4 regions of the Neobacillus canaveralius genome follow, and region 1 is predicted to be linked to each of the others. Evidence: riboswitches for the same ligand, from Rfam matches in the RefSeq annotation. Region 1 holds a riboswitch; each other region holds the start of a gene.

Evidence for each region. A riboswitch is a leader RNA that binds a small molecule or an ion and turns the genes downstream of it on or off. The one in region 1 is predicted to bind S-adenosylmethionine.
Region 2: another riboswitch for S-adenosylmethionine. It lies ahead of ABC255_RS05380 (methionine ABC transporter ATP-binding protein); the one in region 1 lies ahead of ABC255_RS27960 (transporter substrate-binding domain-containing protein).
Region 3: another riboswitch for S-adenosylmethionine. It lies ahead of ABC255_RS18200 (phosphoadenylyl-sulfate reductase); the one in region 1 lies ahead of ABC255_RS27960 (transporter substrate-binding domain-containing protein).
Region 4: another riboswitch for S-adenosylmethionine. It lies ahead of ABC255_RS17680 (BMP family protein); the one in region 1 lies ahead of ABC255_RS27960 (transporter substrate-binding domain-containing protein).

What each region holds. Positions count from the first base shown of each region.
Region 1 is NZ_JBDFLL010000001.1:5,742,698-5,750,030, reverse strand. Features, by position in the region: gene solA (N-methyl-L-tryptophan oxidase) at 21-1,169, opposite strand; SAM riboswitch class I at 1,329-1,439, shown strand; gene ABC255_RS27960 (transporter substrate-binding domain-containing protein) at 1,585-2,406, shown strand; gene ABC255_RS27955 (amino acid ABC transporter permease) at 2,427-3,149, shown strand; gene ABC255_RS27950 (amino acid ABC transporter ATP-binding protein) at 3,146-3,883, shown strand; gene mmuM (homocysteine S-methyltransferase) at 3,914-4,849, shown strand; gene ABC255_RS27940 (RNA polymerase sigma factor) at 5,033-5,533, shown strand; gene ABC255_RS27935 (anti sigma factor C-terminal domain-containing protein) at 5,526-6,518, shown strand; gene ABC255_RS27930 (S8 family peptidase) at 6,953-7,333, opposite strand, start outside.
Region 2 is NZ_JBDFLL010000001.1:1,125,057-1,132,389, forward strand. Features, by position in the region: gene ABC255_RS05370 (SCP2 sterol-binding domain-containing protein) at 1-112, shown strand, start outside; gene ABC255_RS05375 (O-acetylhomoserine aminocarboxypropyltransferase/cysteine synthase family protein) at 131-1,447, shown strand; SAM riboswitch class I at 1,572-1,680, shown strand; gene ABC255_RS05380 (methionine ABC transporter ATP-binding protein) at 1,831-2,856, shown strand; gene ABC255_RS05385 (methionine ABC transporter permease) at 2,849-3,511, shown strand; gene ABC255_RS05390 (MetQ/NlpA family ABC transporter substrate-binding protein) at 3,528-4,364, shown strand; gene sufC (Fe-S cluster assembly ATPase SufC) at 4,817-5,602, shown strand; gene sufD (Fe-S cluster assembly protein SufD) at 5,626-6,936, shown strand; gene ABC255_RS05405 (cysteine desulfurase) at 6,936-7,333, shown strand, end outside.
Region 3 is NZ_JBDFLL010000001.1:3,619,221-3,626,553, forward strand. Features, by position in the region: gene cobA (uroporphyrinogen-III C-methyltransferase) at 1-299, opposite strand, end outside; gene cysC (adenylyl-sulfate kinase) at 330-929, opposite strand; gene sat (sulfate adenylyltransferase) at 942-2,114, opposite strand; gene cysP (sulfate permease) at 2,215-3,273, opposite strand; gene ABC255_RS18200 (phosphoadenylyl-sulfate reductase) at 3,289-4,005, opposite strand; SAM riboswitch class I at 4,075-4,176, opposite strand; gene ABC255_RS18205 (transferase) at 4,323-4,592, opposite strand; gene ABC255_RS18210 (anthranilate phosphoribosyltransferase) at 4,577-5,368, opposite strand; gene cobA (uroporphyrinogen-III C-methyltransferase) at 5,352-6,125, opposite strand; gene ABC255_RS18220 (formate/nitrite transporter family protein) at 6,141-6,986, opposite strand.
Region 4 is NZ_JBDFLL010000001.1:3,520,809-3,528,141, forward strand. Features, by position in the region: gene ABC255_RS17655 (nucleoside phosphorylase) at 1-587, opposite strand, end outside; gene ABC255_RS17660 (sulfite oxidase-like oxidoreductase) at 559-1,221, opposite strand; gene ABC255_RS17665 (ABC transporter permease) at 1,242-2,159, opposite strand; gene ABC255_RS17670 (ABC transporter permease) at 2,146-3,222, opposite strand; gene ABC255_RS17675 (ABC transporter ATP-binding protein) at 3,206-4,726, opposite strand; gene ABC255_RS17680 (BMP family protein) at 4,962-5,978, opposite strand; SAM riboswitch class I at 6,167-6,275, opposite strand; gene nadR (multifunctional transcriptional regulator/nicotinamide-nucleotide adenylyltransferase/ribosylnicotinamide kinase NadR) at 6,430-7,333, opposite strand, start outside.

The DNA.
Region 1 (7,333 bases):
TTCTATTTATTGATGACATATTACAAATCAAATCTCTTAAGAGAGAATAAAGAAATATCAAAACTACTTTTCCCTTTTTGCGCCAGTTGGCCGAGCACTTCTCCCATAACGCTACCAAACTTAAAGCCGTGGCCGGAAAAACCGCATGCAATGATGATATTTTCATGTTCAGGGTGATAATCAATGATAAAGTGATTGTCACTTGAGAGGGTATATAAGCATGTTTTTCCTTGTTTTAATTCTCCATTTGCTTTAGGCATATAGGTTCGGAGGAAGAATCTTAGGTCCTCTTCATCTGTTTCGTATTGACCAAAGTTCTGTTTGTGTTGGTTAGGATCAATAGCTTGACCTCCATCTGATCTTCCTATCTTAAGGCCTGCTCCGTCTTTGCAAGGAAATCCATAACACATATTCGTATCGTCCTCTACGTAAAAAGAGGGGAAGTTGGTGATATCGTAAAGGTCTGCAGGGGCGTCAAACCAGCCGAAGGCTTTACGGGTTGGCCGAATAGGGAGATTTAAGTCTGGTAATAGTTTGGCTACCCATGCTCCTGCTGTAACAATCACTTTTTTCGCATAATAAACCTGGTTTTCAGTTGAGATTTTTATATTGTTCATTTCTTCCATCTCAATTTGCTGTACGGGTGTATTTGTAACAAGTTTTGCTCCATTATTAATGGCGATTTCTTTATAAGCTTTAATGGCATTCTCACTATAGATGAGGCCTGATTCTGACTCAAAACAACCAATAAAATGATCTGGTACTGAAAAACCTGGCCATCTTTCTTTTATTTCTTTGCTATTTAGAATATCTAATGGCAAATCATATTTATTAGCAGCCTCAATCGTTTCTTGAAGAAAGGAAGAATCTTTTGGACCTAATCCAAGAACACCGGTTTTTTCAAAGATTTTATAGGTGGTGTGCTGTTCTAATTCCTCCCATAATTGTTGTGCACGTTTTACTAGTGTTACATACTGTCTGCCTTCACCATAAGCATGTCGAATCATACGGGTATCTCCGTGATGGCTTCCATGATGATGTGGTGGGTCGAAAGCATCGATTAACACAGTGTTTACTTTCTGTTGAGCTAAAAAGGCACCGGCAGCTATTCCCATTGTACCAGCACCAATAATTGCTACATCAAAATAGGCTTCTTCTTTCAAGTTCATTTCTCCCATCTTTTTATCCTGAATTCTCAAAATCTATAAGATTTAGTGTTATACTAAAATCAGATTATTTAGTGAATTGTACATAGTGAAAAAGTAGTTGACAATAGTATTAATATTAAATATTATCATAATATACAAAAAATAACATAAAAAATGAATAACTTATCACGAGAGACCGAGGGACAGGCCCGACGACGTCCAGCAACCATCATTCCATGAAGGATGAAAGGTGCTAAATCCTGCAGAGTGTTTCATTCTGAGAGATAAGGTTTAGATAAAAAGCCTCTTTCTGATTGGAAGAGGCTTTTTTATTTTATTGTTCTGTTTCCGTTTTAGTGATTTGAATTGGATATAAGTAATGACTTAGATTCTTATTCAATAATAATAATAAATTTATTTTAAAGGAGATAGTAAAATGAAAAAGAAATCTAGGTTATTGTTATCAAGTATTGCACTAGTAGGTTTGGTTAGTATATTAAATGGTTGTTCCTCTAAAGAAACAACAACAGCAGATGGAACGGAGGAAAAGGTTATTTTAGTTGGAACTCAAAATGATTATCCTCCTTTCGCTTATGCGGATGAAAGTAATGCACTTATCGGATATGATATCGACGTAATAAAAGAAATTGATGAAAGATTAGAGGGGTATACCTTTGATTTTGTTGCTACTCCATGGGACAGTATGTTTCTTGCACTAGAATCAAATAAAATTCAGGCAGTTGCCGACCAGGTGGCGAAAACATCTGAACGTGAAGAGAAGTACTTGTTTACAGACGAATCTTATTTTGCTGCAGAAACCGTTATTGTTGTGAAATCAGGTCGAACAGATATTCAAACAGTAGAAGATTTAGAGGGGAAAAAAGTTGGAGCTTTAGCTGGTGATTCTTATACATTATTACTTGAAGAACATAATAAAAAAGCAGAAAATGATATTATTTTAAAATATAGCGAAAGTGGAACCCCTTCAGAAATTTTACAAGATGTACAAAATGGACGTGTGGATGCCTATGTAAATGACCCAATTATGATTCATTCTGTTATAGAAAAATATAATATAGATTTAGAAGTTGTAGGACAGCCTATCGTGAATGATAAGATTGGAATTGTTTTTAAAGATGGAAAGCAGGGAGAAGAGTTAAAAGGATTAATTGATCCTATTCTAAAGGAACTCAAAGAAGACGGTACATTAGCTGACCTGTCAGTCAAATGGACGGGTGGAGAATACATCCCTGAATAAGGCTGTAAAGGGAGGAAGAAATGGAAAATTTATTGGATATTCATTTTTTAATAGAAAGCTTTCCTGCGATAGTTGCACGATTACCTATTACAATTGGAATTGCCGTAGGTTCGTTGATTATTAGTTTATTTATTGGGCTTACTACAGCACTGATAAAAATTTATCGGGTACCCGTATTAAAGACAATCTCTTCTTTTTATGTCTCTTTTATTAGAGGAACCCCTCTCTTAGTGCAGATATATCTTGTGTTTTATGGAATACCAAAAGTGATTTACTTTTTTCAAACTGAATATGGATGGATCATGAATATTGATGTAAATATCATTGCACCGGAAGTATATGCTTTATTAGCCTTTTCAATTAATTTAGGTGCTTATTTGTCTGAAACGATACGATCAGCGATTGAATCTGTTGATCGTGGTCAGTTTGAGGCAGCCAGAGCTATAGGGTTGAGTCCCACTCAAATGATGCTGAAAATTATTTTCCCGCAGGCTTTATCGGTAGCCATACCTAATTTAGGTAATATGTTTATCAGTACAATTAAAGACACTTCTCTAGTCTTTATTATTGGGGTTATTGATATCATGGGACAAGCCAAAATTCTTGGTTCTCGTGGTTTAGCCTTTTTTGAAGTCTATATAGCAGTTTCTATTGTTTATTGGATCATTTGTATTATAGTCGAGAGATTGCTAGTTATAGTAGAAAAGCGTGCCCGGAGATATGAAAGAGGGGTTATCTCATGATTAAAGTGGAAAATCTCCATAAATATTTTGACCAACAGCATGTGTTAAAAGGAATAAATTTTTCCGTTAATAAAGGAGAGGTTGTTTCTATTTTAGGACCAAGTGGTTCAGGGAAATCAACCTTATTACGCTGTATCAATTTCTTAGAACAACCTACAAAGGGCATCGTTGAAATTAGTGGAAAGAGAGTAAATATTGAATCCGCTAGAAAGGTAGATATTCAGTCTTTACGATTATCCACAGGAATGGTCTTTCAACAGTATAACTTATTTAAAAATTTAACAGTGTTACAGAATGTCATGATTGGCTTAACAAGTGTGAAGAATATAAGTTCGAATGAAGCGAAGAAGGTAAGTGCAGAAATCCTAGAAAAAGTTGGTCTTCAAGATAGATTGGAGCATTATCCAGTACAGCTATCTGGTGGACAACAACAAAGGGTTGGTATTGCTCGAGCACTGGCGCTCAATCCAGAGGTTTTATTATTTGATGAGCCGACTTCATCGCTTGATCCAGAGTTAGTTGGGGAAGTGTTAACTGTTATAAAAGATGTAGCAAAGGAAGGCAATACCATGCTGATTGTCACACACGAGCTTAATTTTGCTCGTGAAATTTCTGATCGAATTATCTTTATGGAAAATGGAATGATTCTTGAAGAAGGAACAGCAGAACAAATGTTTACAAATCCAAGTGTTGAAAGAACGAAGCAGTTTATAAGTAAAGTATTAAAAAGGTAGGCTATTTTACTAGGAAGAAGGATAAGTAAAATGAATCCGATAGAACAGATCTTAGAAAATTATCCAATTATGATTATCGATGGAGCAATGGCTACAGAGCTTGAGAATTATGGGTGTAATCTAAATGACCGTTTATGGTCAGCAAAGATATTAATGGAAAATCCAGAGCTAATCAAGCAGGTTCATTTAGATTATTTTAAAGCGGGTGCAGATTGTGCCATAACAGCTAGTTATCAAGCTACTATTGAAGGTTATGAGGAAAGAGGGCTATCTGAAAAAGAGGCCGCTGATTTAATTAAAAAGTCTGTTCAACTTGCTATTAATGCACGTGATGAATTTTGGGATAATACCGAAAATCGGAAGAACAGACCTAAACCAATAGTGGCTGCATCAGTCGGTCCATATGGTGCCGTTCTTGCGGATGGTTCTGAATATCGTGGGGATTATGTATTAAATGAGGATGAACTAGTTTCTTTTCATAGAGAGAGAATTAGAATACTAGTTGAAGCTGGTGCTGATATCCTAGCGTGTGAAACCATTCCATGTCTGATAGAGGCTAAAGCAATAACAAGGGTGATAAGAGAATTCCCAGAAATCTACGCTTGGATTAGTTTTAGTGCAAAAGATGAGCTTCATATTAGTAATGGAGAAAAAATGTCTGATTGTGTGATGTGGCTAGAAGGGGAGAAGCAAATAGCTGCCATTGGTATTAATTGCTCATCACCAGATTTTATTGATTCATTAATTAAAGAAATAAAAGGCAAAACTTCTAAACCAATTATTGTTTATCCAAATTCAGGTGAAGAATATGATGCTACGAATAAAAAATGGAATGAAGGAGCTTCTTCTAAACAATTTACCATGTGCACTCAACGCTGGTACGAAGAAGGAGCAAAAATAATAGGTGGGTGTTGTAGGACGAAACCTGAAGATATAAAAGCTATTAACGATTGGGCACGTAAGTAGCTTTAACTTACGGGCGGCATGAGGTAATTACCACTAAATAATCTTTAAGCACTTTCCTTAAGTAAAGGGAAAGTGCTTTTTCTATGTTTCTCAATTTTTTTAAGGAAAGCATGCATAAAAAAATATTTATTATTAATGTAAACTTTTCTCTACGTAATACGTCTTGTAGACGGGAGGACGATAATGGATGGAATTAAAAAGAATCATGAACTTAATGTAGAACTTAATATTGTGTATAGATACCTACTTAAGGTTGGCATTCCAAAGATGGATGCGGAGGATGCGGTTCAGGAAGCTGCATATAAATATCTTCTTTATTTCGATTCAATCAAGAACTCAAAAATACGCAGTTGGTTAATACGGGTTGCGTTAAATTTCTATTATGATCAATGCCGTAAGCAAGGGAGGTTTGAGTTGAACTTAAACGAAGAGCTTTTGAAAGTAGATATAAAAGAGCTTCCTGAAACAATCTTTCTAAAAAAGGAAAGGAACAGTGAGCTTGGAAAGGCACTCTCACAGTTGAAACCTCATTTTCAAGAGCTGTTGCTGTTAAAATATCAATCAGGACTTACATATGAAGAAATTTCAAAACTATTAGAAATAAGAGTTAGTTCCATAAAGACGAATTTATTTAGGGCTAGAAAAAAGCTAGAGGAAATTTATAAGGAGGCAGCCTATGAGTGATAAGCGTGAACCCAAAAATGGTGAGGAAATCGATTTTATAAGTAGTCCTTCCATACAGAAGGCCATCAAAAAATCAAAAAGGAAACAAACCATTAAGTATGTAACCATTACAGTTCTTACGACGACTTTATTATTGACCATTCTTTTTATGGGCAGTCAATATATTTTAACAAAAAGAATACAGAACCAAGATATGTTTTATGAAAGTGTTCACGGAGCAAATATTTCACCTGGAGGAACTTCCTATAATTACAACCTTTTTAGTATAACTGCAGAGACAACCTACCGTAAAAACATAGGTGACCGTTCTATACTTTGGGATAAAAAGATTGAGAAAATTCCTCTAATCGGAAGAATTGAAACACTAGAAAAAGGAAGCGGAATGACAGAAGTCAATAGCCTAAATCCAGAAGCACAAAGATATGTTCGTTATAATGATTTCAACAATGAAAGAAAGATAGATTTTTATTATCCAGGGTTGGAATATGACTATTTGCCTCACGAACTCGATATTGCCGTTGGGTTGGATGAGAATACGTTAATCGAAGTGGCCCTTTCTTTTAAAGAACCAATGACCATTTCAGAAGTGGCAAATAAGCTTGGAAAAGGAAATGTCAATTGGCTTTGGGTTGATACTACTTCAGCCTCTCAAATGGAAAGAATGGAAAGAGAGCTAGATAGTGATAGTTTGAAGACTAAGGGAGGAGGAGGTGCCTTTGGGTTTGCGGTTATGCCTGAATATCCTTACTCTGAAGAAAGTGGGGAAGGGTTCGTCGGAATGCTGGAACAGTTGAGGGATAAAGGTATCCATAAAAGTACAATTAAGGAAGCCTTGAAGGGAATTAAAGAAAATACACAAGCGACAAATGGAAAAGTCCGTTTAAATGGAGCCGTTGTAACAGGTACTCCAGTTGAACTTAAACGGTTTCAGGAACTTGACTTCATCCGAGCATCTGTCCTTGGCGCTACAATCGATAAATATTAATTGTAAATTAATAATGGTTGAACCTGTTAGCCGGTATTAAAAGTGAGGCGGCTGAGAGTGGACCCTCTTTAGCATTACTAATACAAACATCTGGGATATTATGCAATCGCGTCCGGATTTTTAGTTTAGATCCATTGATTCCAATTGAAACATTGATTCAACTGCTTAAAAAACTCACCAGCACCACATGTGTTGCCAAATACACTCCGCACACGTGGAAGCCGTCACTAAACTTGTATTAAAAGAAGGTAACTGACCCATACGTGAGTTGCCTTCTTATATTTCTTGCGATGGATTTGCGGCTCAGGGATTCCCCTTTTTAATTCTTAGGCAGAGGATTTATTATCCTCTACCTATTTTGCTTTAGACCTGCAAATGGATCATTATTATGAAGGGGTGAATTTGATCACGCAACGAGCAATTCTATCTTTTCTTTATATTTTTAATGACTGAGCAGATAATTTTTGGTTGAACACATCCGATAAGTAGTCCTCTACTGTTAAGTACAGCAATCCGTTGCCTTCGAGTTTTGGCGAGTTTCCTAGAGGAACTGTTCTCTTAATTAATTGTGCATATAGCTCAGGCTCTGTCAGATTACGCTCAAAGTTTTTGTTAGCTACATCTTTTATGAGGGCAAGTGCACCGGATATATGCGGTGTTGCCATTGAAGTTCCGCTGAGCCTAGCATATTGTCCGTTTATATACGTTGAAAGGATTTCTTCGCCAGGAGCCACTAAGTCGACTTCATTATTCGAATTTGAAAATTCAGATGAGCGTCGTTTTAGATTAATGGCTCCAACGCTAATCACTTCATT
Region 2 (7,333 bases), 4.6 Mb from region 1:
TATGAAAAACGGACAGCTAAAAGTTAAAGCTCCAATCCGTACGATTTTACTTATCGAGTCAATCTTTTATTTAACCAAACCAGAGGAACGGTTTAAAGAGTTTATTTCATAAAATGAAGGAGTGTTAGGTATGGGTGAAAATCAAAAGAATTATCGTTTCGAAACGTTGAGTGTTCATGGTGGATTAGCTCCGGATCCAGTAACAGGTGCACGAGCTGTGCCAATTTACCAAAACAATGCCTATCAATTTAAAAATACCGAACATGCTGCAAATCTATTTGCCTTGAAAGAGACAGGGTACATATATACTCGAATTCACAACCCGACAACAACTGTTTTCGAAGAAAGAGTTGCATTGCTGGAAGGGGGAGTTGGAGCCCTAGCGGTAGCAAGCGGAATGGCAGCGATTACCCTAGCAATCTTAAATATTGCCGAAGCCGGAGATGAAATTGTTTCCGCTTCCACTTTATATGGGGGAACATACAATTTATTTGCCATTACACTTCCGAAATATGGAATCAAGGTTAAATTTGTTGATCCCGAAGATCCAGAAAATTTCCGCTCAGCAATCAATGAAAAAACAAAAGCTGTATTTGCTGAAACGATTGGTAATCCATCATTAAGAGTTCTAGATATTGAAAAAGTAGCAGAAATTGCACATGAAGCAGGAGTTCCATTAATAATTGATAATACCTTTGCCACACCTTATCTATGCAGACCAATAGAATATGGGGCAGATATTGTTATACATTCAGCAACGAAATGGCTTTTAGGGAATGGGACAACCACTGGCGGGATTATTGTAGACGGTGGTAAGTTCGACTGGAATTCATCTAAATTCCCAGGTTTTACAACTCCTGATCCAAGCTATCATGACCTCGTTTATGCTAAAAGCTTAGGCGCGGTTGCCTATATTATTAAAGCACGGGTACAACTTTTACGTGATCTAGGACCTGCTTTAAGTCCACAAAACGCTTTTCAATTTACACTCGGACTTGAAACACTTCATGTTCGGATGAAGGAGCACATTGCCAATACGAAGGAAGTAGTTGAGTATTTAGTAAAACATCCTGCCGTTGAGTGGGTATCCTATCCTGGTCACTCTTCTCATCCTGATTATGAACTTGCCAGCAAGTATTTGTCTAAAGGTGCCGGGTCGATGATTGTTTTTGGAATCAAAGGCGGGAGAGAAGCTGGAGCAAAATTAATTGATTCGATTACACTTTTCGCCCATGTAGCGAATGTTGGAGATGCAAAAAGCTTAATTATCCATCCTGCCAGCACTACTCATCAGCAGCTTGATGCAGAAGGACTAAAGGCAGCTGGGGTTTCTGAGGATTTAATACGACTCTCCATTGGTATTGAAAATGTAGAGGATTTAATAGAAGACCTGGAAACAGCGATTGAGACCGCCACAGGTGTTACTTCTTTAAAAGTAAAAGCCTAATAAGAGTTTATTCGAAATTTGTAGATAATTTCGTTGACACCACTTTTTATCCATGTTAAGATAACTTTCGTACTAAAATAATTTTTTAAATTAATGAATGTTAATAGAATATAGTTTGCTGTAACTCTTATCAAGAGTGGTGGAGGGATGTGCCCGATGAAGCCCGGCAACCGTCAATAGTAATATTGAAATGGTGCCAATTCACACAAAGCGGATGCTTTGGAAGATGGGAGAAAGGTCTTTATTTATGATGCCTTTCTGCCTATGCAGAAAGGCTTTTTAATTTTTCTAATATAAGAATGTTTTACTAAAAACAGTCAAACCCTATATTTGAGCAGTCGAATTTAAGACACGTATTTTATTGGATAAAAGAAGGTGATGAAATGATTTCTATAAAAGATGTCCGCAAGGTTTTCCCTTCTAAGCAGGGGCAGCTGAAGGCAGTGGATGATGTTAATTTAGAAATACAAGAAGGGGAAATTTTTGGGGTAATCGGATATAGTGGTGCGGGGAAAAGCACCCTAATTCGAATGCTTAATGGACTAGAGCTCCCGACTGAAGGATCGGTTACCGTTGCTGGTCGTGTTATTTCAAAAATTAGAGGCAGTGAGCTTCGAAAAGCTCGCCAGGAAATAAGTATGATATTTCAGCATTTTAATTTGCTTTGGTCAAGAACGGTTAGCGAGAATATCTCATTTCCTTTGGAGATAGCTGGCGTAGGTGGAGCAGAAAGACAAAAAAGAGTAAATGAATTAATTAAATTAGTTGGTCTTGAAGGTCGAGAAAATGCTTACCCTTCCCAACTTAGCGGCGGTCAAAAACAGCGTGTGGGAATTGCACGAGCACTGGCCAACAATCCAAAAGTACTTCTTTGTGATGAAGCAACTTCAGCCCTAGACCCACAAACTACCGATTCTATTTTGGACTTGTTAGTTGATATCAATAAAAGGCTAGGATTAACGATTGTATTGATCACACATGAAATGCATGTCATTCGTAAAATTTGTCACCGGGTAGCGGTTATGGAAAGTGGAAGAATTGTGGAGCTTGGACAGGTGTTAGATGTGTTTAAAAACCCACAACAGCCGATTACGAAGCGTTTTGTTCAACAGGTTACTGAGCCGGAAGAAACCAAAGAAACGATCGAACATTTACTCGAACGTTATCCGTATGGAAAAGTGGTTCAACTCTCATTTGTCGGAGAGGCAGCAGAACAGCCGTTAATCACAACTCTTATCAGGGATTTCGATGTTGTCGTAAACATTCTACAAGGAAAAATCTCACACACCCAAAACGGATCTTACGGTACATTATTTATTCACTTAGATGGGCAGGCAGACGAAATTCAGAGAGCCATTGATTATATTCACTCACAACAAGTCGGTGTGGAGGTGATCAGTAATGGCTAGTATAGAAATGGTAAAGTGGGATCAGTTATGGGAAGCAACACTGGAAACCCTTTATATGACTTCCATTTCAGTGTTTACTACATTTATCCTAGGATTAGTCCTCGGTCTGATGTTATTTCTAACGGGAAAAGGTAATTTGTGGGAAAATAGAACGGTAAATGTTATTATTGCCGCCTTCGTAAATATTTTTAGATCAATCCCTTTTATTATCTTAATTGTTTTATTAATTCCTTTTACAAAATTATTGGTTGGAACCATGCTTGGTGCAAATGCAGCGTTGCCTGCCTTAATTATTGGCGCAGCTCCCTTTTACGCAAGAATGGTGGAGATTGCTCTTAGGGAAATTGATAAAGGTGTTATTGAGGCATCACAATCAATGGGAGCAACACATGGTCATATTATTTTTAAAGTATTAATACCGGAATCTTTGCCAGCATTAATTTCAGGGCTTACGGTTACAGCTATTTCATTAGTAAGTTTTACAGCAATGGCTGGGGTAATTGGAGCAGGGGGACTTGGTCATTTTGCCTACCTTGAAGGTTTTCAACGCAATAGACCAATTGTTACGTTAGTTGCAACGATTGCCATTTTAATTTTGGTTTTTATCATCCAATTTATTGGAGATTATTTTACAAAGAAAACAGATAAACGATAACAGGAGGAGTTAGATTATGAAAAGAGCATTTAGTTTAATTATCATTGCGTTAGTAGCACTTGCCCTATCAGCTTGCGGTGGTTCTAAGAACGATACTGCAGATAACGCAGGAGAAGAAGGAAACAAAAAGTTAGTTGTTGGAGCATCTGCTGTACCGCATGCGGAAGTGTTGGAGGCGGCAAAACCTCTATTAAAGGAAAAAGGCATTGATCTAGAAGTGCAAGTTTTTCAAGATTATATCCTGCCAAACGTAGCGTTAAGGGATAAAGAACTTGACGCAAACTATTTTCAAACACCAGGGTATTTAGAACTACAAATGGAAGAAAACAAGGATTTTGATTTTGTAAGTGTTGGTGGAGTTCATAAGGAACCAATCGGAATTTATTCTAAAAAATACAAAAGCTTAAATGATCTTCCAAAGGGTGCAAAAATTATTATGAGTGATTCACTAAGTGACCATGGACGTATTTTACCTATTTTTGAAAAAGAAGGATTAATTAAGCTTAAAGAAGGCGTTGGAGCGAATGCAAGAGTAGAGGATATCATCGAAAATCCAAAGGACCTTGATTTCTCAACTCTAATTGAAGCAAAATTATTAGCCTCTTCTTTCGATAGCGGTGAAGGTGATGCGGTCGTCATTAATACGAACTACGCATTAGAAGGCGGTATTGACATTGGAAAGTATGGAATTGCGTTTGAAGGCGAAGATGTTGTACCGGCAAACCTTGTTGTCGTTCGCTCCGAGGACAAAGATCGCGAAGAAATTAAAACACTTGTAGAGGTTCTACAATCAGAGGAAATTAATAAATTCCTTCAAGAAAAGTACCAAGGTGCTGTTATACCAGGGGAATAACCTCGAAATGGATAATTAGTTTAAAAAATATTATTAAATAGGAAGAAAGAGGAAACCGGTGAGGAAGATTCACTGGTTTTCCTTTTTTATATATACATGAATCCGATTGGATAGGTAAAAATAGGCAGGAAATAATAATGCTCATATCTTGGCAAAATAGAGATAAATACGTTATGATTTTATTCGTATGTGAATACATAAAGCGTTCACAAGTTTTAATTTTCCGAATTTATTATAGTACAAACACATCTTGTCCACCTATTCATTCTCATTTGGTTTGTGTTCAGTGAAAATAAAAATTCTTTCGCGGTTCTTCATTGTTAATACTGTTTATGAGTTGCTAACAGATTCTATTTGTTATAATATTGTAATGAGAATAAAGTGAGAATAGAATTTTGCGGCCAAGTGTTTTAGGCTACAAGATACAAAATTATCTTTGCGGAGGTATATATATGGCAGGGTCAACATTAACGATCAAAGATTTACATGTAGAAATTGATGGAAAAGAAATTTTAAAAGGTGTAAACCTTGAAATAAAAGGTGGAGAAATTCACGCAATCATGGGACCAAACGGTACAGGTAAATCTACTTTATCATCTGCTATCATGGGTCATCCAAAATATGAAGTAACAAGCGGTTCGATTATGTTAGATGATCAAAACGTCCTTGAAATGGAAGTAGATGAACGCGCACGTGCTGGTCTATTTTTAGCTATGCAATATCCAAGTGAAATTAATGGTGTAACGAATGCTGACTTCTTACGTTCGGCAGTAAATAGCCGTCTTGGTGAAGGCAATGAAATTTCTTTAATGAAATTTATCCGTAAAATGGATAAGCAAATGGAATTCCTTGAGATGGACCTTGATATGGCACAACGGTACCTGAATGAAGGATTTTCTGGTGGAGAGAAAAAGCGTAATGAAATCCTGCAATTAATGATGCTTGAGCCAAAAATCGCAATTTTAGATGAAATTGACTCTGGATTAGATATTGATGCCCTAAAGGTAGTTTCAAAAGGTATTAACCAAATGCGTGGAGAAGATTTTGGCTGCTTAGTCATTACTCACTATCAACGACTTTTAAATTATATCACTCCTGACTATGTGCACGTTATGATGCAGGGCCGTGTTGTAAAATCAGGCGGACCTGAACTAGCACAACGCTTAGAAGCAGAAGGATATGACTGGATCAAGCAAGAGCTCGGAATCGAAGATGAAACAGTTGGGCAAGAAGCGTAGAAGTTAGCGTTAGGAGGATAATCATGACAACAGAAACGAATTTATCATTTGATAAAGATTTTGTTCGTTCGTTTTCAACAGAAATGAACGAGCCTGCGTGGATGGAGGAATTTCGTCTAAAAGCGTTTGAATTGAGCGAAACTCTACCAATGCCAAGACCGGATAAAACAAAAATTGATAAGTGGAATTTTACTCAATTTGATACTCATACCGTAAAAAGTAGCAGCTTCACATCACTTTCTGAACTTCCTGAAGAAGTAAAAGCGTTAATAGGTGATGAGGCTGCAGCTAAAAACTTATATATTCAGCGGAATATGACACCTGCCTATATTTCCTTAACAGAGGAACTAAAAGGGCAAGGGGTTATTTTTACAGATATCTTTACAGCCATTCGTGAACATAGCGAACTAGTACAAAAATACTTTTTAACAGAGGCAGTTAAGATTGACGAACATCGTCTGATTGCTTTACATGCAGCGCTTGTTAATGGTGGAGCATTCTTATACATTCCTAAAAATGTTGAAATTAAAGAACCTATCCATTCTATTTACTTACATGATCATGCTGATACAAACCTTTTCAATCATGTAATTGTCGTTGCAGATGATAATAGTTCCGTAACATATGTAGAAAACTATCTGTCAACACTTGAATCTGCAAATGGTGTGTTTAATATCGTGACAGAAGTCATCGCAAAAGCGGGTGCCAAAGTTCAGTATGGTGCAGTTGATACTCTTGCGAAGGGCATTACAACCTACGTGAATCGTCGTGGATCTGCGGGCAGAGACGCTCGAATTGAATGGGCCCTTGGTTTAATGAATGAAGGAAATACCATCTCAGAAAATACAACCAACCTTGTTGGTGATGGTGCTTATGGTGATACCAAAACAGTTGTTGTAGGACGTGGCGAACAAACACAAAACTTTACAACAAAGGTTGTTCATTATGGTAAAAACACTGAAGGTTATATTTTAAAGCATGGAGTTATGAAGGATAGTGCTTCTTCCATTTTTAATGGAATTGGTCATATCTTACATGGTGCATCAAAATCGAATGCAGAACAGGAATCTCGTGTGCTAATGCTTAGCGAAAAAGCACGTGGAGATGCAAACCCAATTCTTCTTATCGATGAAGATGATGTAACAGCCGGACACGCAGCTTCCGTTGGACGCGTTGATCCAGTGCAGCTTTACTATCTAATGAGCCGTGGAATTCCGAAAAAAGAAGCAGAACGCCTGGTCATTCATGGGTTCCTTGCACCTGTAGTAAACCAGCTTCCAATCGAAGGAGTTAAAAAGCAGTTAACTGCGGTAATTGAAAGGAAAGTACGATAATGAATATCCATGATATTCGTCGTCAATTCCCTATTTTAGATCAGGAAGTAAATGGAAAACCACTTGTTTATCTTGATAGTTCAGCGACATCTCAGAAACCAATTCAAGTTATCGAGACGGTTGAAAAATATTATAAAGAAATCAATTCCAATGTTCACCGTGGTGTTCATACACTCGGAACACGTGCAACAGACGCCTACGAGGGAGCAAGGGAAAAGGTTCGAAAGTTTATTAATGCAAAGTCCACCCAAGAGGTTATTTTCACCAGAGGGACAACGACTTCTTTAAATACAGTTGCAGCCAGCTATGCAGCTGCGAACTTAAACGCTGGTGACGAGATTGTTATTACGTATATGGAGCACCACAGTAATATTATTCCTTGGCAGCAGGTTGCAAA
Region 3 (7,333 bases), 2.1 Mb from region 1:
TCTTCACCGCCACGTCCGAAAACAAAAGGGTCTCCTCCTTTTAAGCGAACAACCTGGTACCCCTTTTTGGCGTATTTCACCAAGAAATGATTAATGGTTTCCTGTTTCATTGTATGATAATGTGGAAGCTTGCCGCAATAGACAAGTTGTGCTCCCTCTTTCGCATTCTCCAAAAGTTCAGGATTTACCAGCCGATCATAGAGGATGACATCAGCTTGCTTGAGGCAGCGCAATCCCTTTACTGTAATTAAATCTGGATCTCCAGGACCCGCACCTACTAAATAAACCTTGCCAACCATTGATCAACCATCCTTTCTTATTAACTCATGTTAGAGAATGTTCTTTTCTTGGAGGTAACTTAATATTTGATTCACTGCCTCTTCCACTGTTAAAAGGTCAGAACGGACTGTAATTTCTGGAAACTCTGGTGCTTCATAAGGCGAATCAATCCCAGTGAAATCTTTTATTTCCCCGCGTCGAGCCTTTGCATATAACTGCTTAGGATCACGCTTTTCACACTCATCAATAGGACAGTCTACAAAAACCTCAATAAACTCGCCTTCTTCAAAAATAGCTCGTACCTGGTCGCGATCGGAACGGAATGGCGAGATAAATGCCGTCGTAACAACAGCACCGCTATCTACAAACAATTTTGCGACTTCGCCAATTCTTCTGATATTCTCTGTCCGGTCATGGTCAGAAAAACCGAGATCCTTGTTTAAACCGTGGCGGATATTATCACCATCGAGAACATATTCATTAATACCCTGACGGTACAAAGCGCTTGATACGGCGTTTGCAATCGTCGATTTACCAGAACCAGAAAGGCCAGTAAACCATAGTACACAGCTTCCATGACCATTTTGAGCATGACGGTCGGATTTTGAAACGGTACTAGCATGCCAAGTGATATTTGTTGCTTTTGTCATGATTTCTCCTCCTTAGACCGTCGCCTTTTCTTCTTTCATTCCTTCAATCAACACTTCAACAACCTCTTTACGGCTGAATGTGGATGGAGGAAGCTGTCCTGCACGAAGCAATTCTCTGACTTTTGTTCCAGAAAGAATCACTCTGTCTTCATTGCTATGCGGGCAAGTTTTATCAGAAGCCATTCCTTCACACTTTGTGCAATAGAAGCTATGTTCAAAGAATAATGGTTTAATGCCAAGCTCCCCTTCAGGGAATTCACTAAAAATTAATTGAGCATCGTACGTACCATAATAATTACCTACACCTGCATGGTCACGGCCAACAATAAAATGAGTGCAGCCAAAGTTTTTACGAGCAATTGCATGGAAGATCGCTTCTCTTGGGCCAGCATATCTCATCGCTGCTGGATATACACCAAGCTGTACACGTTCTGCCGGGTAGTAATTTTCAAGAAGGACACGATAGCTTTTTAGACGAACATCAGCTGGGATATCGTCAGACTTTGTTTCCCCGACAAGCGGGTTTACGAAAAGTCCATCAACTGTTTCGAGTGCTGCTTTTTGAATGTACTCATGTGCGCGGTGAATTGGATTTCTTGTTTGGAAGCCTACAACTGTTTTCCAGCCTTTTGCTTCAAACAATGCACGTGTTTCCTTTGGCTCAAACCAGACATCACTGAAAACACCTTTTTCTGGTTTTTTAACAAGTGTGATATCCCCAGCCACATAGACAGGGCCTCTTTCATACAGACGCTTTACACCAGGATGAGCTGTTTCAAGCGTTCTATATACCTCAACCGCTTCTTTGTCTAGATTCGGTTCATACCATTCTGAAACGGTAATAACTCCATATACTTCTTTATTGTATACAAGCTTGATTTTCTCCCCTACCTCAAGTGTTGCTGCTGTTTCATAGGAAACAGGAAGTGTAACAGGAATTGACCAAATCGTATTGTCTGCAAGGCGCATGTTCTCCACGACATTTTCATAATCGGCTTTCCCAAGGAAACCGGTTAAGGGACTAAATAACCCAACACCGATTAACTCAAGGTCACTTAAGGCAATGGCGTCGATTTCTAGTTCTTTTACAATGGATGTTACATCATAGTTTGGATCAAATGCTTGGATAAGTTTACCTCCATGAGGTGCTGGTAAAAATGACAACAGAATCAAACCTTTCTTCATTTAATTTACGTTTTTTTTAAAATCCTCTAAATTAGAGATTTATATCAGCGATAAAGAATTTATCGGTGAAATCAAAATGTTTTAGCGAAACTCTATCAAACTACTTTTCTACTGCTTCAGTAACTGGCTGATTTGACTTTTTCATCAAAAACGACACTCCGAATACAGAGATTAAAACGCCTGCCATCGCAACTATTGGATAAAAGTTATGCTCGATTAGCAACTGGATCAGTGTGTAGGAAAGCACCATGGACAGTACAGGTGACACAATCCAAACCGTAAGAAGCTGCACCACTATACCCTTTTTTAGGACAGATTTGCCATGCTTGGCAAAGCCGATGCCGATAATTGACGATGTCGTGATTTGTGTCAGTGGAACAGGAATCCCAAAAACCGAGGCTACAGTAACAATTGCTGCTCCTGTTCCAGAAATAACACAGCCTTCTTCCAGCCGAAGCGTGGTAATTTTTTTACCATTCGTTTCAAGAACACGCTGTCCTAACAGAATGGCACCAGCTGCGACAAAAAGCCCGCCCCAGAAAATCCCAGAACTTGTCGACATAATGTCAGCCCCGACTAGCGGTCCCACAGCGTTGGCGACATTGTTCATCCCCGCTGAGAAAGCTTCAAATAACCCCATACATACGACAAGTACGGATAGGATAGGAATGGCTTTCGGCGCCTCCATCCAGCGTTTCAATGTTTTGATTTTTAATAGATTCGCAGCTAGGATGGCAATCACGAATGCTGCAAAAGGAGTAAGCAGCCAGAAGACCATAATCATTGCTAAGTTACTAACAAATACGGATTGATAAACGATTCCGGCACCTACCACCGATCCAACTGCTACTTCACTCGTCGACAGTGGGATTCCGAATATATTAGCCAAAAACAACGATAGTGCTGCTGAAGCTAATACGATAAGAGCGATAGGTACGGTAAAAGTGCTGTTTGGAACAATTCCGCTGCCAATGGTTTTTACCACTTCGCCACCGCCTAGCCATGCCCCAAAGAATACGGTAACACCGCACATTAACAATGCCAATCTCTTCTTTACTACCCCTGCTCCATAAGATATCCCCATTGAAGCAGCTGCACCGCTAGCTCCAATATTGACTGCAAAAAACAAACCAATTATTACTGCTATAACTGTGAGCAATCTAAAAGCCCCCTTTTAGGATGTGTGTAAGCCACACTCCGTCTTGCCGCTTCCCGACCAGCGTCCTGCACGTGAATCACCATCTGCACTAACAGGCTGTGTACAAGGAAAACAGCCGATACTAGGGTAATTTTGATCATGCAAGGTATTGTAAGGGAGGTCTTTTTCCTTGATATAGGCCCAAACTTCGTCCCATGTCCAGTGAATGAGCGGACAGATTTTAATGTTCTGAAACTTATCATCTTTATTTAAAAATTGAGTGTTTGCTCTTGTTGGTGATTGTTCCCTTCGAAGCCCTGAGATCCAAGCTTGTTTCGCCGTCAGCGTCTCCCTTAATGGAATGACTTTACGGATATTACAGCATTGGTTAGGCTCCCTCTTCCATAGTGCTGACCCATATTGCTCGCGTTGCTCATCTAATGTCAGCTTTGGCAGTTTTCGCTCTATATTTAATGAAGGGAAACGCTCTTCGATTTTGTTAATAACCTCATATGTTTCCGGAAAGTGTAAGCCTGTATCTAGGAAAACGATATGCGCGTCTGGCTTAACCTGCTGGATGAGATCGATTAATACGATTGCCTCTGCACCAAAACTGGATGCATAGACAATTTGGTCTTCTGCATAAGAGTTGTATGCCCACTCCAATACCGATTTTGCTCCTTTTGTTTTATCCTCAATAGAGAATTGATCGGATATTTCACTCCAGTTTTCATATGTTACCGTTGTAGCCATTCCTATAAACCTCCTCTGTTTATCAAAAAAGCCTTCCCAAAAAGGAAAGGCATCTCACGATTGTTTAACGCCTTATCTCCCAAAATGAAGACCATTTTGCTGGAATTAGCACCTTGCACAGCAGGTTGCCGGGCTTCATAGGACCAGTCCCTCAGCCTCTCTTGATAAGTATTTGTAATTGATGAAATTAATCCTACCATACCAATAGGTTTTATGTAAATGAAAAAATATAAAATTTAGAAAAATTAATTTGTCTCTATTTTAGCCCAATAAAAAATTAAGCGTCCTAGACGGATATTTCGTCCAGAACGCTCACGTTACGTAGTAATATTTTCAGGCTGACTTACTTTCCATTTTTCTAATTGAGTTAAACCTCGTTGTTCGTTTAGTTGTTTTTTAGCTATCTCTATACCTTCTCCTATATCATTGACGACACCGAACAGGTAATAGCGGATGCCGGTGTTAAAAAGCACTTGATTGTAAAATAGCTGTAATGATTTGGATTGTTCCCCACTGAGAATCGCCAGCGTAATGTCAGACTGTTCTTGTGCAGACAGCTTGGTATCCTTATCTAACTCTTGCACCAACAGCCCATTTCCTCTGGTTTGACAATCGATGATTCGATTTTATTGTCTGTAATTTTATAAATAAAGCTGTTGCGGTGAACAGGCAAATCCTCAGAACCTTCCATTCCTTGAACCACATAAACATTTTTAAAGGAAAGCTCTTTAAAAATAGGGGCAATTTTGTTAATCGCTGTCCGATGATAAGCACCCATCATAAGTGATTCTGCATTCGCTAAATTTAATAACTTCTCTACTGTATTAAAAAGAGTTCTTACCCCCAGCTCTTTGCGAATCCCCCTCAGCTTTCCTAAACTAGGGCAATATTCCTCTGTGTTTGCAAATGCAATTCCTGCTTCTTGAATTGTTTTCACCAATCTTTGTGGCGGTTGAGAAACATTTAGACCTAAATGTATAAGTATATCCTTAAGCGCTATTCCATATTTCGGCGGCAGTGAATCGCTGCCATGTAAAAACACTGGAAACCCGTATTCAGCCATCAAAATGGCTGTTGGTATACTTCCTGTAAAAGAATTCCTTCCATTATACGGACTGGCCAGATCAATAATTGACTGGTTTGACGGCTCTAGTTTATTACTAACATCCTGATAGGCATGCACAAATGCGAGCAATTCCTCCGGCGATTCCGTTTTCAAGCGGAGCGCAATCAGATATGCTGCAATTTGCGCATCTGTTGCCTTGCCGCTAATAATCGTTTGAGCGACTTCTTTTGTTTGTTGATAATCTAAGTCTTTGGACCCTCTTTTTCCTCTTGCGACCTCTTTAAGCCATTGTTGCATAGCTTTCCGCCTTCCCCTCTTCCTCTAGTAAACTTATTTTATCACGGAAGGTGACAACTTCTCCAACAACGATCATAGCAGGATTTTGAATACCTTCTTTTTCAACCACACCGACAATTGAGCTAAGTGTCCCTGTAACCGTTCGCTGCGCTAACGTTGTTCCTTGCTGAATGACCGCAACAGGGGTATTTTCCTTTTTTCCATGCTTCAGTAATTCCTCGCAAATATAAGGTAGATTTGTGATCCCCATATAAATCGCCAGCGTATCAACTGCAGTTGCGAGACTTTTCCAATTAATATCGGTTGGTTTCCCCGTCGACTTATGCCCCGTGACGATAGCAAAAGAACTGCTTAATTCTCGGTGTGTAATTGGAATTCCAGCATAGACAGGGGCGGCTATACCTGCTGTTATACCTGGAACTACTTCCACTTGAAGCCCCTTTGCCACCAAGGCTTCCACCTCCTCCGCTCCGCGTCCAAATACGAAAGGATCACCGCCTTTTAATCGCACAACGTTTTTCCCTTGTTTGGTGTACTTCACTAACAGATGGTTGATTGTTTCTTGCTGTAATGTATGATAATTTGGTTGTTTCCCACAATAAATAAGCTGGCAATTCGTTTTTGCTTCCTTTAACAGTTCCGGATTAACCAAACGGTCATATAGAATAACTTCTGCATTCTGGATACATCTTAATGCCTTTACCGTTATTAATTCCGGGTCACCCGGACCTGCTCCAACAATATACGCTTTTCCCATAACCATCGCTCCTTCTTATCGCTGTGTACTCGATACTGCTGCTTTTGTTCTGGGCATTTCCAAAACCATTCTCGATTCTTGTTTCCCGTGTGTATAATAAAGTGCGAATCCGGTAAAAAGAGCCCCACTGACTAAATTCCCAATTAGCACAGGTATTTGATTCCACAGCCACCAATCAGCTATGCTAATATCTGCGCCAAGAATCATGCCTGCTGGGATGACAAACATATTGACCACTCCGTGCTCAAAGCCTTGGGCAAAGAAAATTACTATTGGCAGCCACATTGCCGCAATTTTTCCAATTACGGACTTTGTCGTCATTGCCATTACAACACCAAGTGTCACCATCCAATTACAGAGCATCGCTTTTACAAATACGACGAGCAACCCTTCTGAACCGAGACTTTTGTACCCCAGCGTTTTCGTTTCTGCCACTGCAAGGATTTTTGCTGCAACTGCATGATTGGTGACCTGACCGAGCTGTGTAACTGCTACTATATATAAAATGGCGTAAAAAACAGCTCCAATTACATGACCAACAATGACCCAAAACCAATTCTTTAACATCTCGGTTCCTGTTGCTTTTTTCGCCATTACTGCAACGGGAATGAGAGCAAAACTTCCGGTAACTAATTCCAATCCAAGGAGAATAATAATGACAAATGCAGCAGGAAAAAGTAATGCCCCGACAATCCCTAGTCCTGTTTGGATCTCAGCTGTAAAAGCCAATGTTGTGCCAAATCCGAGCAACGCTCCACTTAGTGCACCCCTGATGAGCAGATCTTTAACAGGTAATTTCGCCTTTACTTTTCCTGCTTGAATCATACTTTCCACTACTTGATTTGGACTTATTATCGACATCTTTTCACCTCCTCATTTTAATGGGTCTGTTTCCTCATCGTTCACTTTGGACTTTTCTTGGTGACCCTAACCCTTCTCTCTCTTTTGGTTCAGTCGCTATGAACCTCTTATAGTTACCCAAACCGCAAGCTCTCTTCGATTTCGGTCACTATAAACCTCCTATAGTTACCCAAACCACTACCTCTCCTCGAATTCGGTCACTATAAACCTCCTATAGTTAACCAAACCACTACCTCTCCTCGAATTCGGTCACTATAAACCTCCTATAGTTACCCAAACCACTATCTCTCCTCGATTTCGGTCACTATAAACCTCTTATAGTGACCGAAACCACAATTTCCACGCTT
Region 4 (7,333 bases), 2.2 Mb from region 1:
AACAAAGCAGAGTTCTCCATGTCGACTGCTAGTACTCCCGCTTTTTTATAAAGCTGATGTGGAAATTCGATTACTCCTGAATAGAAGGCATCGAGTGTAAGGGTAATCCCCTCATTTACAGGAATATCTCCCTCATTTAAAACTGCCGCATTCATTAATGCCTCAACAATCTTACGGTCGGCAACCGCTGGAAAACCAGGAGGAACAATTTGTTTCGTTAATCCATCACAACTCACCACCGCGGTGCTGACCACAAGGCTTCCAGGTGTCACCTCTTTTTGATAAGAACCTGCAGTTCCTACACGAATGATCGACTGTACGCCACCCATGATTAGTTCTTCAAAACATACGGCCGCACCTGGTGCTCCAACACCATGGCTGACTACCGCAACCTGACTCCCCTTCCAACTGCCGCTGTAAGTATGGTACTCACGATTTTGAGCGAGTTGAACTGGGTTGTCCAATAAATCGGCGATAATTTTGGCACGACCTGGATCCCCGCATACCAGGACACGATCGGGCAGGCTATCTGATGTTAGTTTTAAATTTGGCAATTGTTTAGTCAAAGTCTTTTCGCTCCCATTCATCTTCTGGTATTGGCAGATCTTCTCCTGAGAATCTTTCATCTTTAAATGGATCACCATTGATATGGAAACCGTTTTGTTCCCAGAACCCTGGCTGGTTTTCGTCAATAAACTCAATTCCGCGGATCCATTTTACGCTTTTCCAAAAATAAAGATGTGGTACAACAAGTCTTAGTGGCCAACCATGCTTTTCCGTTAACGGTTCCCCTTCAAACGAATGTGCTAAGATAACATCCTCTTTAAGTAAATCCTCTAAAGCAATATTGGCTGTATAATCATTATCACCATGCAGCATCACATACTTGCTCTTAGGAGTCACTCCAATCACCTTTAGAAAATCGCTGAACTTGACACCGGTAAAGCTATTGTCAAAACGAGACCAGCGTGTAACACAGTGAATGTCTACCTTAATGGTTGTCTGTGGCATTTGTTTGATTTGGTCATAGGAGAGAACGACCTCTTTGTCGACTTCCCCAAACACCTTTAAATCCCATTTTTCCATATCATAAACCGGCACGTCTCCTTCATGAAGAATCGGAAAACGTTCCGTTAATGCCTGACCAGGCGGTAGTCGCTTTGCGAGCTTCGGATCAACCGCCGGAACTCTCGTCTTTTTAATTCTTTCTGCTTTATTCATCGTTTCCTTCCTCCTTGTTCTTACCTAGAGCTTTGCTGTCCTGAAAGCTGTGAGTCTGCACCACGGTTCTTTAGGAAGAACATCGCAATGATGGTGATGATGTAAGGTAGCATTGCCGTAAATTGGGTTGGCATCGAAAAACCTTGAAGTCTGATACTTAACGCATCCATCAGCCCAAATAAAAGACTAGATCCAACGATCCCGATTGGATGAGATTGACCTAGCATCATTGCCACTAAAGCGATAAAGCCACGTCCAGCCGTCATGCCCTCAGTAAACATAGTCACTTGACCAAGTGAAAGCTGAGCACCAGCTAAACCGCAAAGAATTCCACATCCTACAATTGAACCGTACTGTAAAAATGTAACCTTTAAGCCAAGGCTTCTTGCTGCTGCTTCATTTTTCCCCACCGCAAGAACTCGGAAACCAGTAACCGTACGGTAAAAGAAAATATACAACAATATTGCCGCTAGAAAAGCAACATAAACTAGTGGTGAATGTCCAGAAAGAAGTTTACCTACAACAGGAATCCCTTCAATCACCGGAATGTCCACCTTTTGCAGTCCTTCCATGTTTTTATCATAAAAGGCACCTTTTACATCAAAAATCGCCCGAAGTCCAAACGTCGTCAAACCCAGTACTAAAAAGTTGATTGCAATCCCTGCTACGATTGGATTTGCTTTAAATCGAATGGCCGCCAAACCAAATAGCAGTGAAACAAGGACGGATCCTAACGCACCGACTAAAACGGCCACAAGCACACTTCCGCTAAAATAATTTCCAACGATGGCAGAAAAAGCACCTGCTAAAATTAGGCCCTCAAGACCAACATTAAAAATTCCAACGCGAGCACAAAGGGCTCCTCCTAAAGCTGCCAAAAGAATCGGACTAATCATTCGAATCGCTGACGTAAAAAAGGAGAGATCAAGCAGCTCCATGGATGTCACCCGCTTTCTTCTTTACTTTCCACCAATTGATGGTGATTTTTGCTGTTACAAATAAGATAAGGACACCCTGAATTACACTGGCAATTTCAAGCGGAACCTCGGTATTTCGCTCCATTCCCATTGCACCTGTTTGAAGTGCAGCAAGGAGAATCGCCGCTACCGCTGTACCAAGAGGATTAGAATTTGCCAGAAGGGCTGCCATTAGCCCGGTCCATGCATAACCTGGCACCGTTAGGGAACCTTCCACATATCGATATTGTGAACCAAGGACTTCAACTGTCCCCGCTAGTCCAGCGATCCCGCCGCTAAAGAACATGCTGAACAATAGAACCTTAATCTTGTTAATTCCGCCATACTCAGCAAAAAACGGGTTATATCCGAGCATTCTTACTTCATATCCGAGTGAAGTGAAACGCAGAATGATAAATAGGATAATCGCCAAAACAATCGCAATGACGAATCCCATATGAACACTCATACCTTGGAATAACTTAGGAAGCCATGCCATCTGATCAATCATCGGAGTCTGCGCTAATGCAGCCGATCCACTTATGTCTTGGAACGGCTCTGAAACTAAATAACCTGCAAATAACACCGCAACATAGTTTAAGAGTAACGTTGAAATTAATAGCTGTACTTTAAATCTAGTTTCCATCCATCCCGCAAGGAGCGACCATAGGCCCCCGGCTAAAAACCCAGCTGCGAGTGCAGCTAGTATTTTGATGATTCCTGGTCCTGGAACATATAAAGCCGCAAGTGCAGCACTGACAGCACCTAACACCATTTGCCCTTCTGCTCCCATATTAAAGACACCAGCTCGAAAAGCAATGGCCAGCCCTAAACCGATGAAAATAATAGGAGTGGCACGAGCAAGTGTGGCGGTAACAAAGTAGAAATTTCCGAATGCACCGTCCCACATGACTTTGTAGGTTTCCAAAACAGACGCCCCTACTAGACTAATAGCGACTGCCCCTGTCAAAAGCCCAATCAACACGGCCGTAAGAGGCTGTACCAACGAGCTAAGCAGTTGTTGTAGTTTACGCTTGCGATTCATTCTCGTTTCCTCCTGCCATAAGTACACTTAATCTCTCTTCCGTCGCTTCTTTTCGATCGAGAATATCAACAATTTTCCCTTCGTACATAACAGCAATCCGGTCTGATAAAACGAGTATTTCCGATAACTCAGACGATACAAGCAAAATTCCCTCTCCATTGTTTCGTTTCTCAATGATTGCTTCATGAATATATTCCATGGCGCCGATATCGACACCACGGGTCGGTTCTGCTGCTATGAGAAAATCAGTTTCAAATCCTAGTTCACGTGCCACAATAAGTTTCTGCAAGTTTCCGCCTGATAGATTTCCTGATTTTTCGTCTAAGGAAGGTGTTTTAATTTCAAATCGTTCAATCCATCCCCTAACAAGCTTTCGAAATGGGCTTAGTCGGATAAAGGAAGATTGATTGAACATTTTCTTTCGATAATAGCCCATCAGTCCTGTTTCTTCGACAGTCGCTTCCTTTGCAGCGCCCCACAGGTAACGGTCTTCTGGAATATGAGCAAGACCAGCACTTCTTCTAGAGGCCACACTTTTTCCCGTTAAGGTTGTCTCCCCTAAGCGGACACTGCCACGATCGATTTTTCTCAAGCCTGAAATTGCCTGAATCAGCTCTGACTGCCCATTCCCCGATACTCCGGCAATCCCGACAATCTCTCCGCGATGAACTGTTAAAGAGAGTTGATCCAAAATTGGTTTCTCATCTTTTCCGCCGATTGAAAGATTGTCTACCATAAGAAGCGGCTCGCCATTCACTTGAATACGGTCGGTAAGTTTCTGAAGTTCACGCCCGACCATCAAGGTGGCCAACTGTTCGACATTGGTATTTTGTTTTAAAACATTTCCAGTAACTTTACCATTTCTTAACACGGTGATTTGATCCGCTACTTTCATCACCTCTGGCAGCTTGTGCGTAATTAAGATAATACTTTTCCCTTGATCCGCTAAGAATTGAATCGTTTTTAACAGTTCCTCAACCTCAATCGGAGTCAAGACTGCTGTTGGTTCGTCTAGAATAATAATATCCGCACCCTGATATAACACTTTTAAAATTTCAATCCGCTGCTGTTCACCAATCGAGCAATCGCCAGCTTTTTTCATTGGATTGACATTGATTTTATATTGTTCGCTAAGTTCTTTCACTTTTTCTGCCGCTGCTTTTCTATTAAAGAAACCATTACGTTTCGGTTCATGCCCAATTACAATATTTTCTGTTACGGAAAAATCTGAAAACAACATAAAGTGCTGATGCACCATACCGATACCATTTTCAATCGCATCCAGTGGTCCAGAAAATTTGATGTTCTTACCGCCCAATATTATTTCACCGCTCGTCGGCTGTTCAAGACCGTAAAGCATCCGCATGAGGGTTGTCTTGCCGGCACCATTTTCGCCGACAATCGCCAAAACCTCTCCTTTTTTCAGATGTATCGAAATCCTTTCATTCGCAAGGAACTCACCGTACTTTTTGGTCATTTCCTTCATTTCTAACACATCGCTCATGGTTTTACCCCCCTTTAAAAATGGAAACCGACTACATTGTGCAGTCGGTTTACTTTTTTCAAATGGCTCTTTTCTTAAACTTTGTTAATGATTGTACTAAGTTTCCTTAAGAAATAGTATAAATTCAAGAAGAAAAGAGCCAGCAATCTAAATTCTAGAGCGGAACCTAGCTATTTCCACGTTAAAATCGGCTTTAGGATTTTAACAACCATGCTAACGGTAATAGCCTATTAGATTAATTGCTCAGTGGATTTTTGATTTCTCGTTTTCCAGATACAATTTCTTCGTGAAGTGCTTTTACTTGGTCAATAACTTCTTGTCCAACAAAGCTGTTAAGCGGTGTTTTGCTTTCATGTGTTACATATGTTAAGCCAACGCCCTTTTCCTTCAAGCCATACTCGACAATGCCTGTTTTAAAATCGCCGTTTGCAAATGCTTTTACTGTTTCATATGCAGCAGCGTCCGTCCCTTTTAACTGTGAAAGAACGACGTGCTCTGGATCTACCTCTGTACGGTCAACGTCCTGACCAGAAGTAAAGATTCCTTGTTCTTTTGCTGCCTCAAATACACCCAGATCTCCGACTGCAGCAGCTCCTGCAACGAAGTCTGCCCCCTTAGAAGCTTGCAACAACGCTAATTCTTTTGCTTTCGCCGGATCCGTAAAGCTTCCAACATAGTTTACTAAAAACTCAGCGTCTGGATTTGTTTCCTTTAATCCTTCTTCAAACGCAACTGTCCATTTTTTCATTAGTGGAATATCCATAGCCACTACCATACCCACTTTATCACTTTTGGTAGAAAGGCCTGCTGCAGCTCCTAGCAAGAACGCTGCTTCGTGCTCTCTGAAATTAACACTTTGAACATTTGGAAGGTCGACGACCGTATCAATAATTGCAAATTGACGATCCGGATTTTCTGTTGCTACTTTTTTCAATGCATCTTCTGATTCAAATGATGAAGTAATGATTAAATCATATCCTTCTGCTACAGCTACGCGAAGATTTTCTTCTATCGCTGAATGATCCGTAGATTCGATTGTCTTTAATTCCACTCCAAATTCGTCTGCTGCTTTTTTGGCCCCTTCATCCATTTGCTGGAAGAATGGGTTAACCCCAATTTTCTCAGGCAGTACGAGAGCAATTTTCTTCTTATCCTCTTTTGATGATGTATCTTTCCCCGTTGATTCTTGTGCTCCACATCCAGCGACAAGCAAGACTAAAGCTAGTGCGATAAATGCAAGTAGTTTTCTCATGACGTTCCCCCTGTGTTATATTTCGTTTTTATTACTATTTGTCTATTAATTTACTAAAAAAATTCGAAAATAGCAATACAAAATCGAACATTTTTAAAATATTTTATATTAATGTTCGTGTTTTACTGTTTCACCCCATAAAAAAACCCTTTTCCGAAAAATAGGAAGAGGGTTTTTGAATATACTCTTCCTTATCTTTCAGAACTTCCTCGTTCTGTAGGATTTGGCACCATACTATATAAATATAGCGGTTGCTGGGCGTCATCGGGCCAGTCCCTCTGCCTCTCTGGATAAGGTTAACAATATGTATTTACGTAATTAAGTTAAACAACATAGCAATAATAAAAACTTAATTTATTATATTTTAAAAGTTTTCAAATTACAAGACTATTTAATTATTATAAAAATAACCGATGGAAATTAGCTGCTCATCGGTTTATTTTTTATTTTTTTACTGTAGCAATTTATCAATATGTTCCATGGCACCTTTTAACCTGATTTCATAACTACCACTCAAGATTTTATAGTCAACATCATGCTTATTTAATAATGTTTTTAGGTTCTCATTGTTTTGGTCTCTTACCTTCTCTTCGCCATGAACACGTAAGCCGTCATCCACCCATTTTACATCTGGTTCAAGGAATAGCCATAGGTCATAATCCTGTATTTTTGCAATCTCATCTAGAACCAGCTGATGTTCATTATTGTATAGGTTTGAGTAAAACTGGGTTACAATGACTTCTGTATCGATAAAAACAAGCTTATTTGCTTTTCCAATGGCCTTAAATTCTTCCATCTTATGTCCATAAGCAATCCTTTGATAATCTTCCTTGACCATAATCCCGTCACAGCCACCCAATTCTTCACATAGAGTTCGGCCATATTCTTCTACATAGGTTGTGTTGTAAATTTTAGCTAGGTTTCTCGTTAAGGATGATTTCCCACAGCTTTCAGTCCCAACCATGACAATCTTTTTTACAAAATAAGGTCTAACAAAATCAGGTATGAACTCCCAATGTTTATAGACACCTTCGGTACGAATGGTTGTAGCAGAGATGGTTACCTGTGAACGCATTGGATCGATCAGCTTATGCTTTGCGTTAGGATATAATTCTTCAAAAATATCATTATATTGAACTTCTGAACTAAAAACGAGATCTATGGGCTTTCCGATTTCTCTTTTTATTAATTGTGCTCCTTCAGCCCAATCGTAGTTGTCGTTATCTTGATGATCTTCAATGCTAATTGCTTTTACATGTGGCATATCTTTGGTTAATTGTGAAAGCCAGCGTAGCCGGATTTGAACAGGAATATAGTTCATTTTTGTATCCTGACAAAGCTCTCTGTCTCGCAGT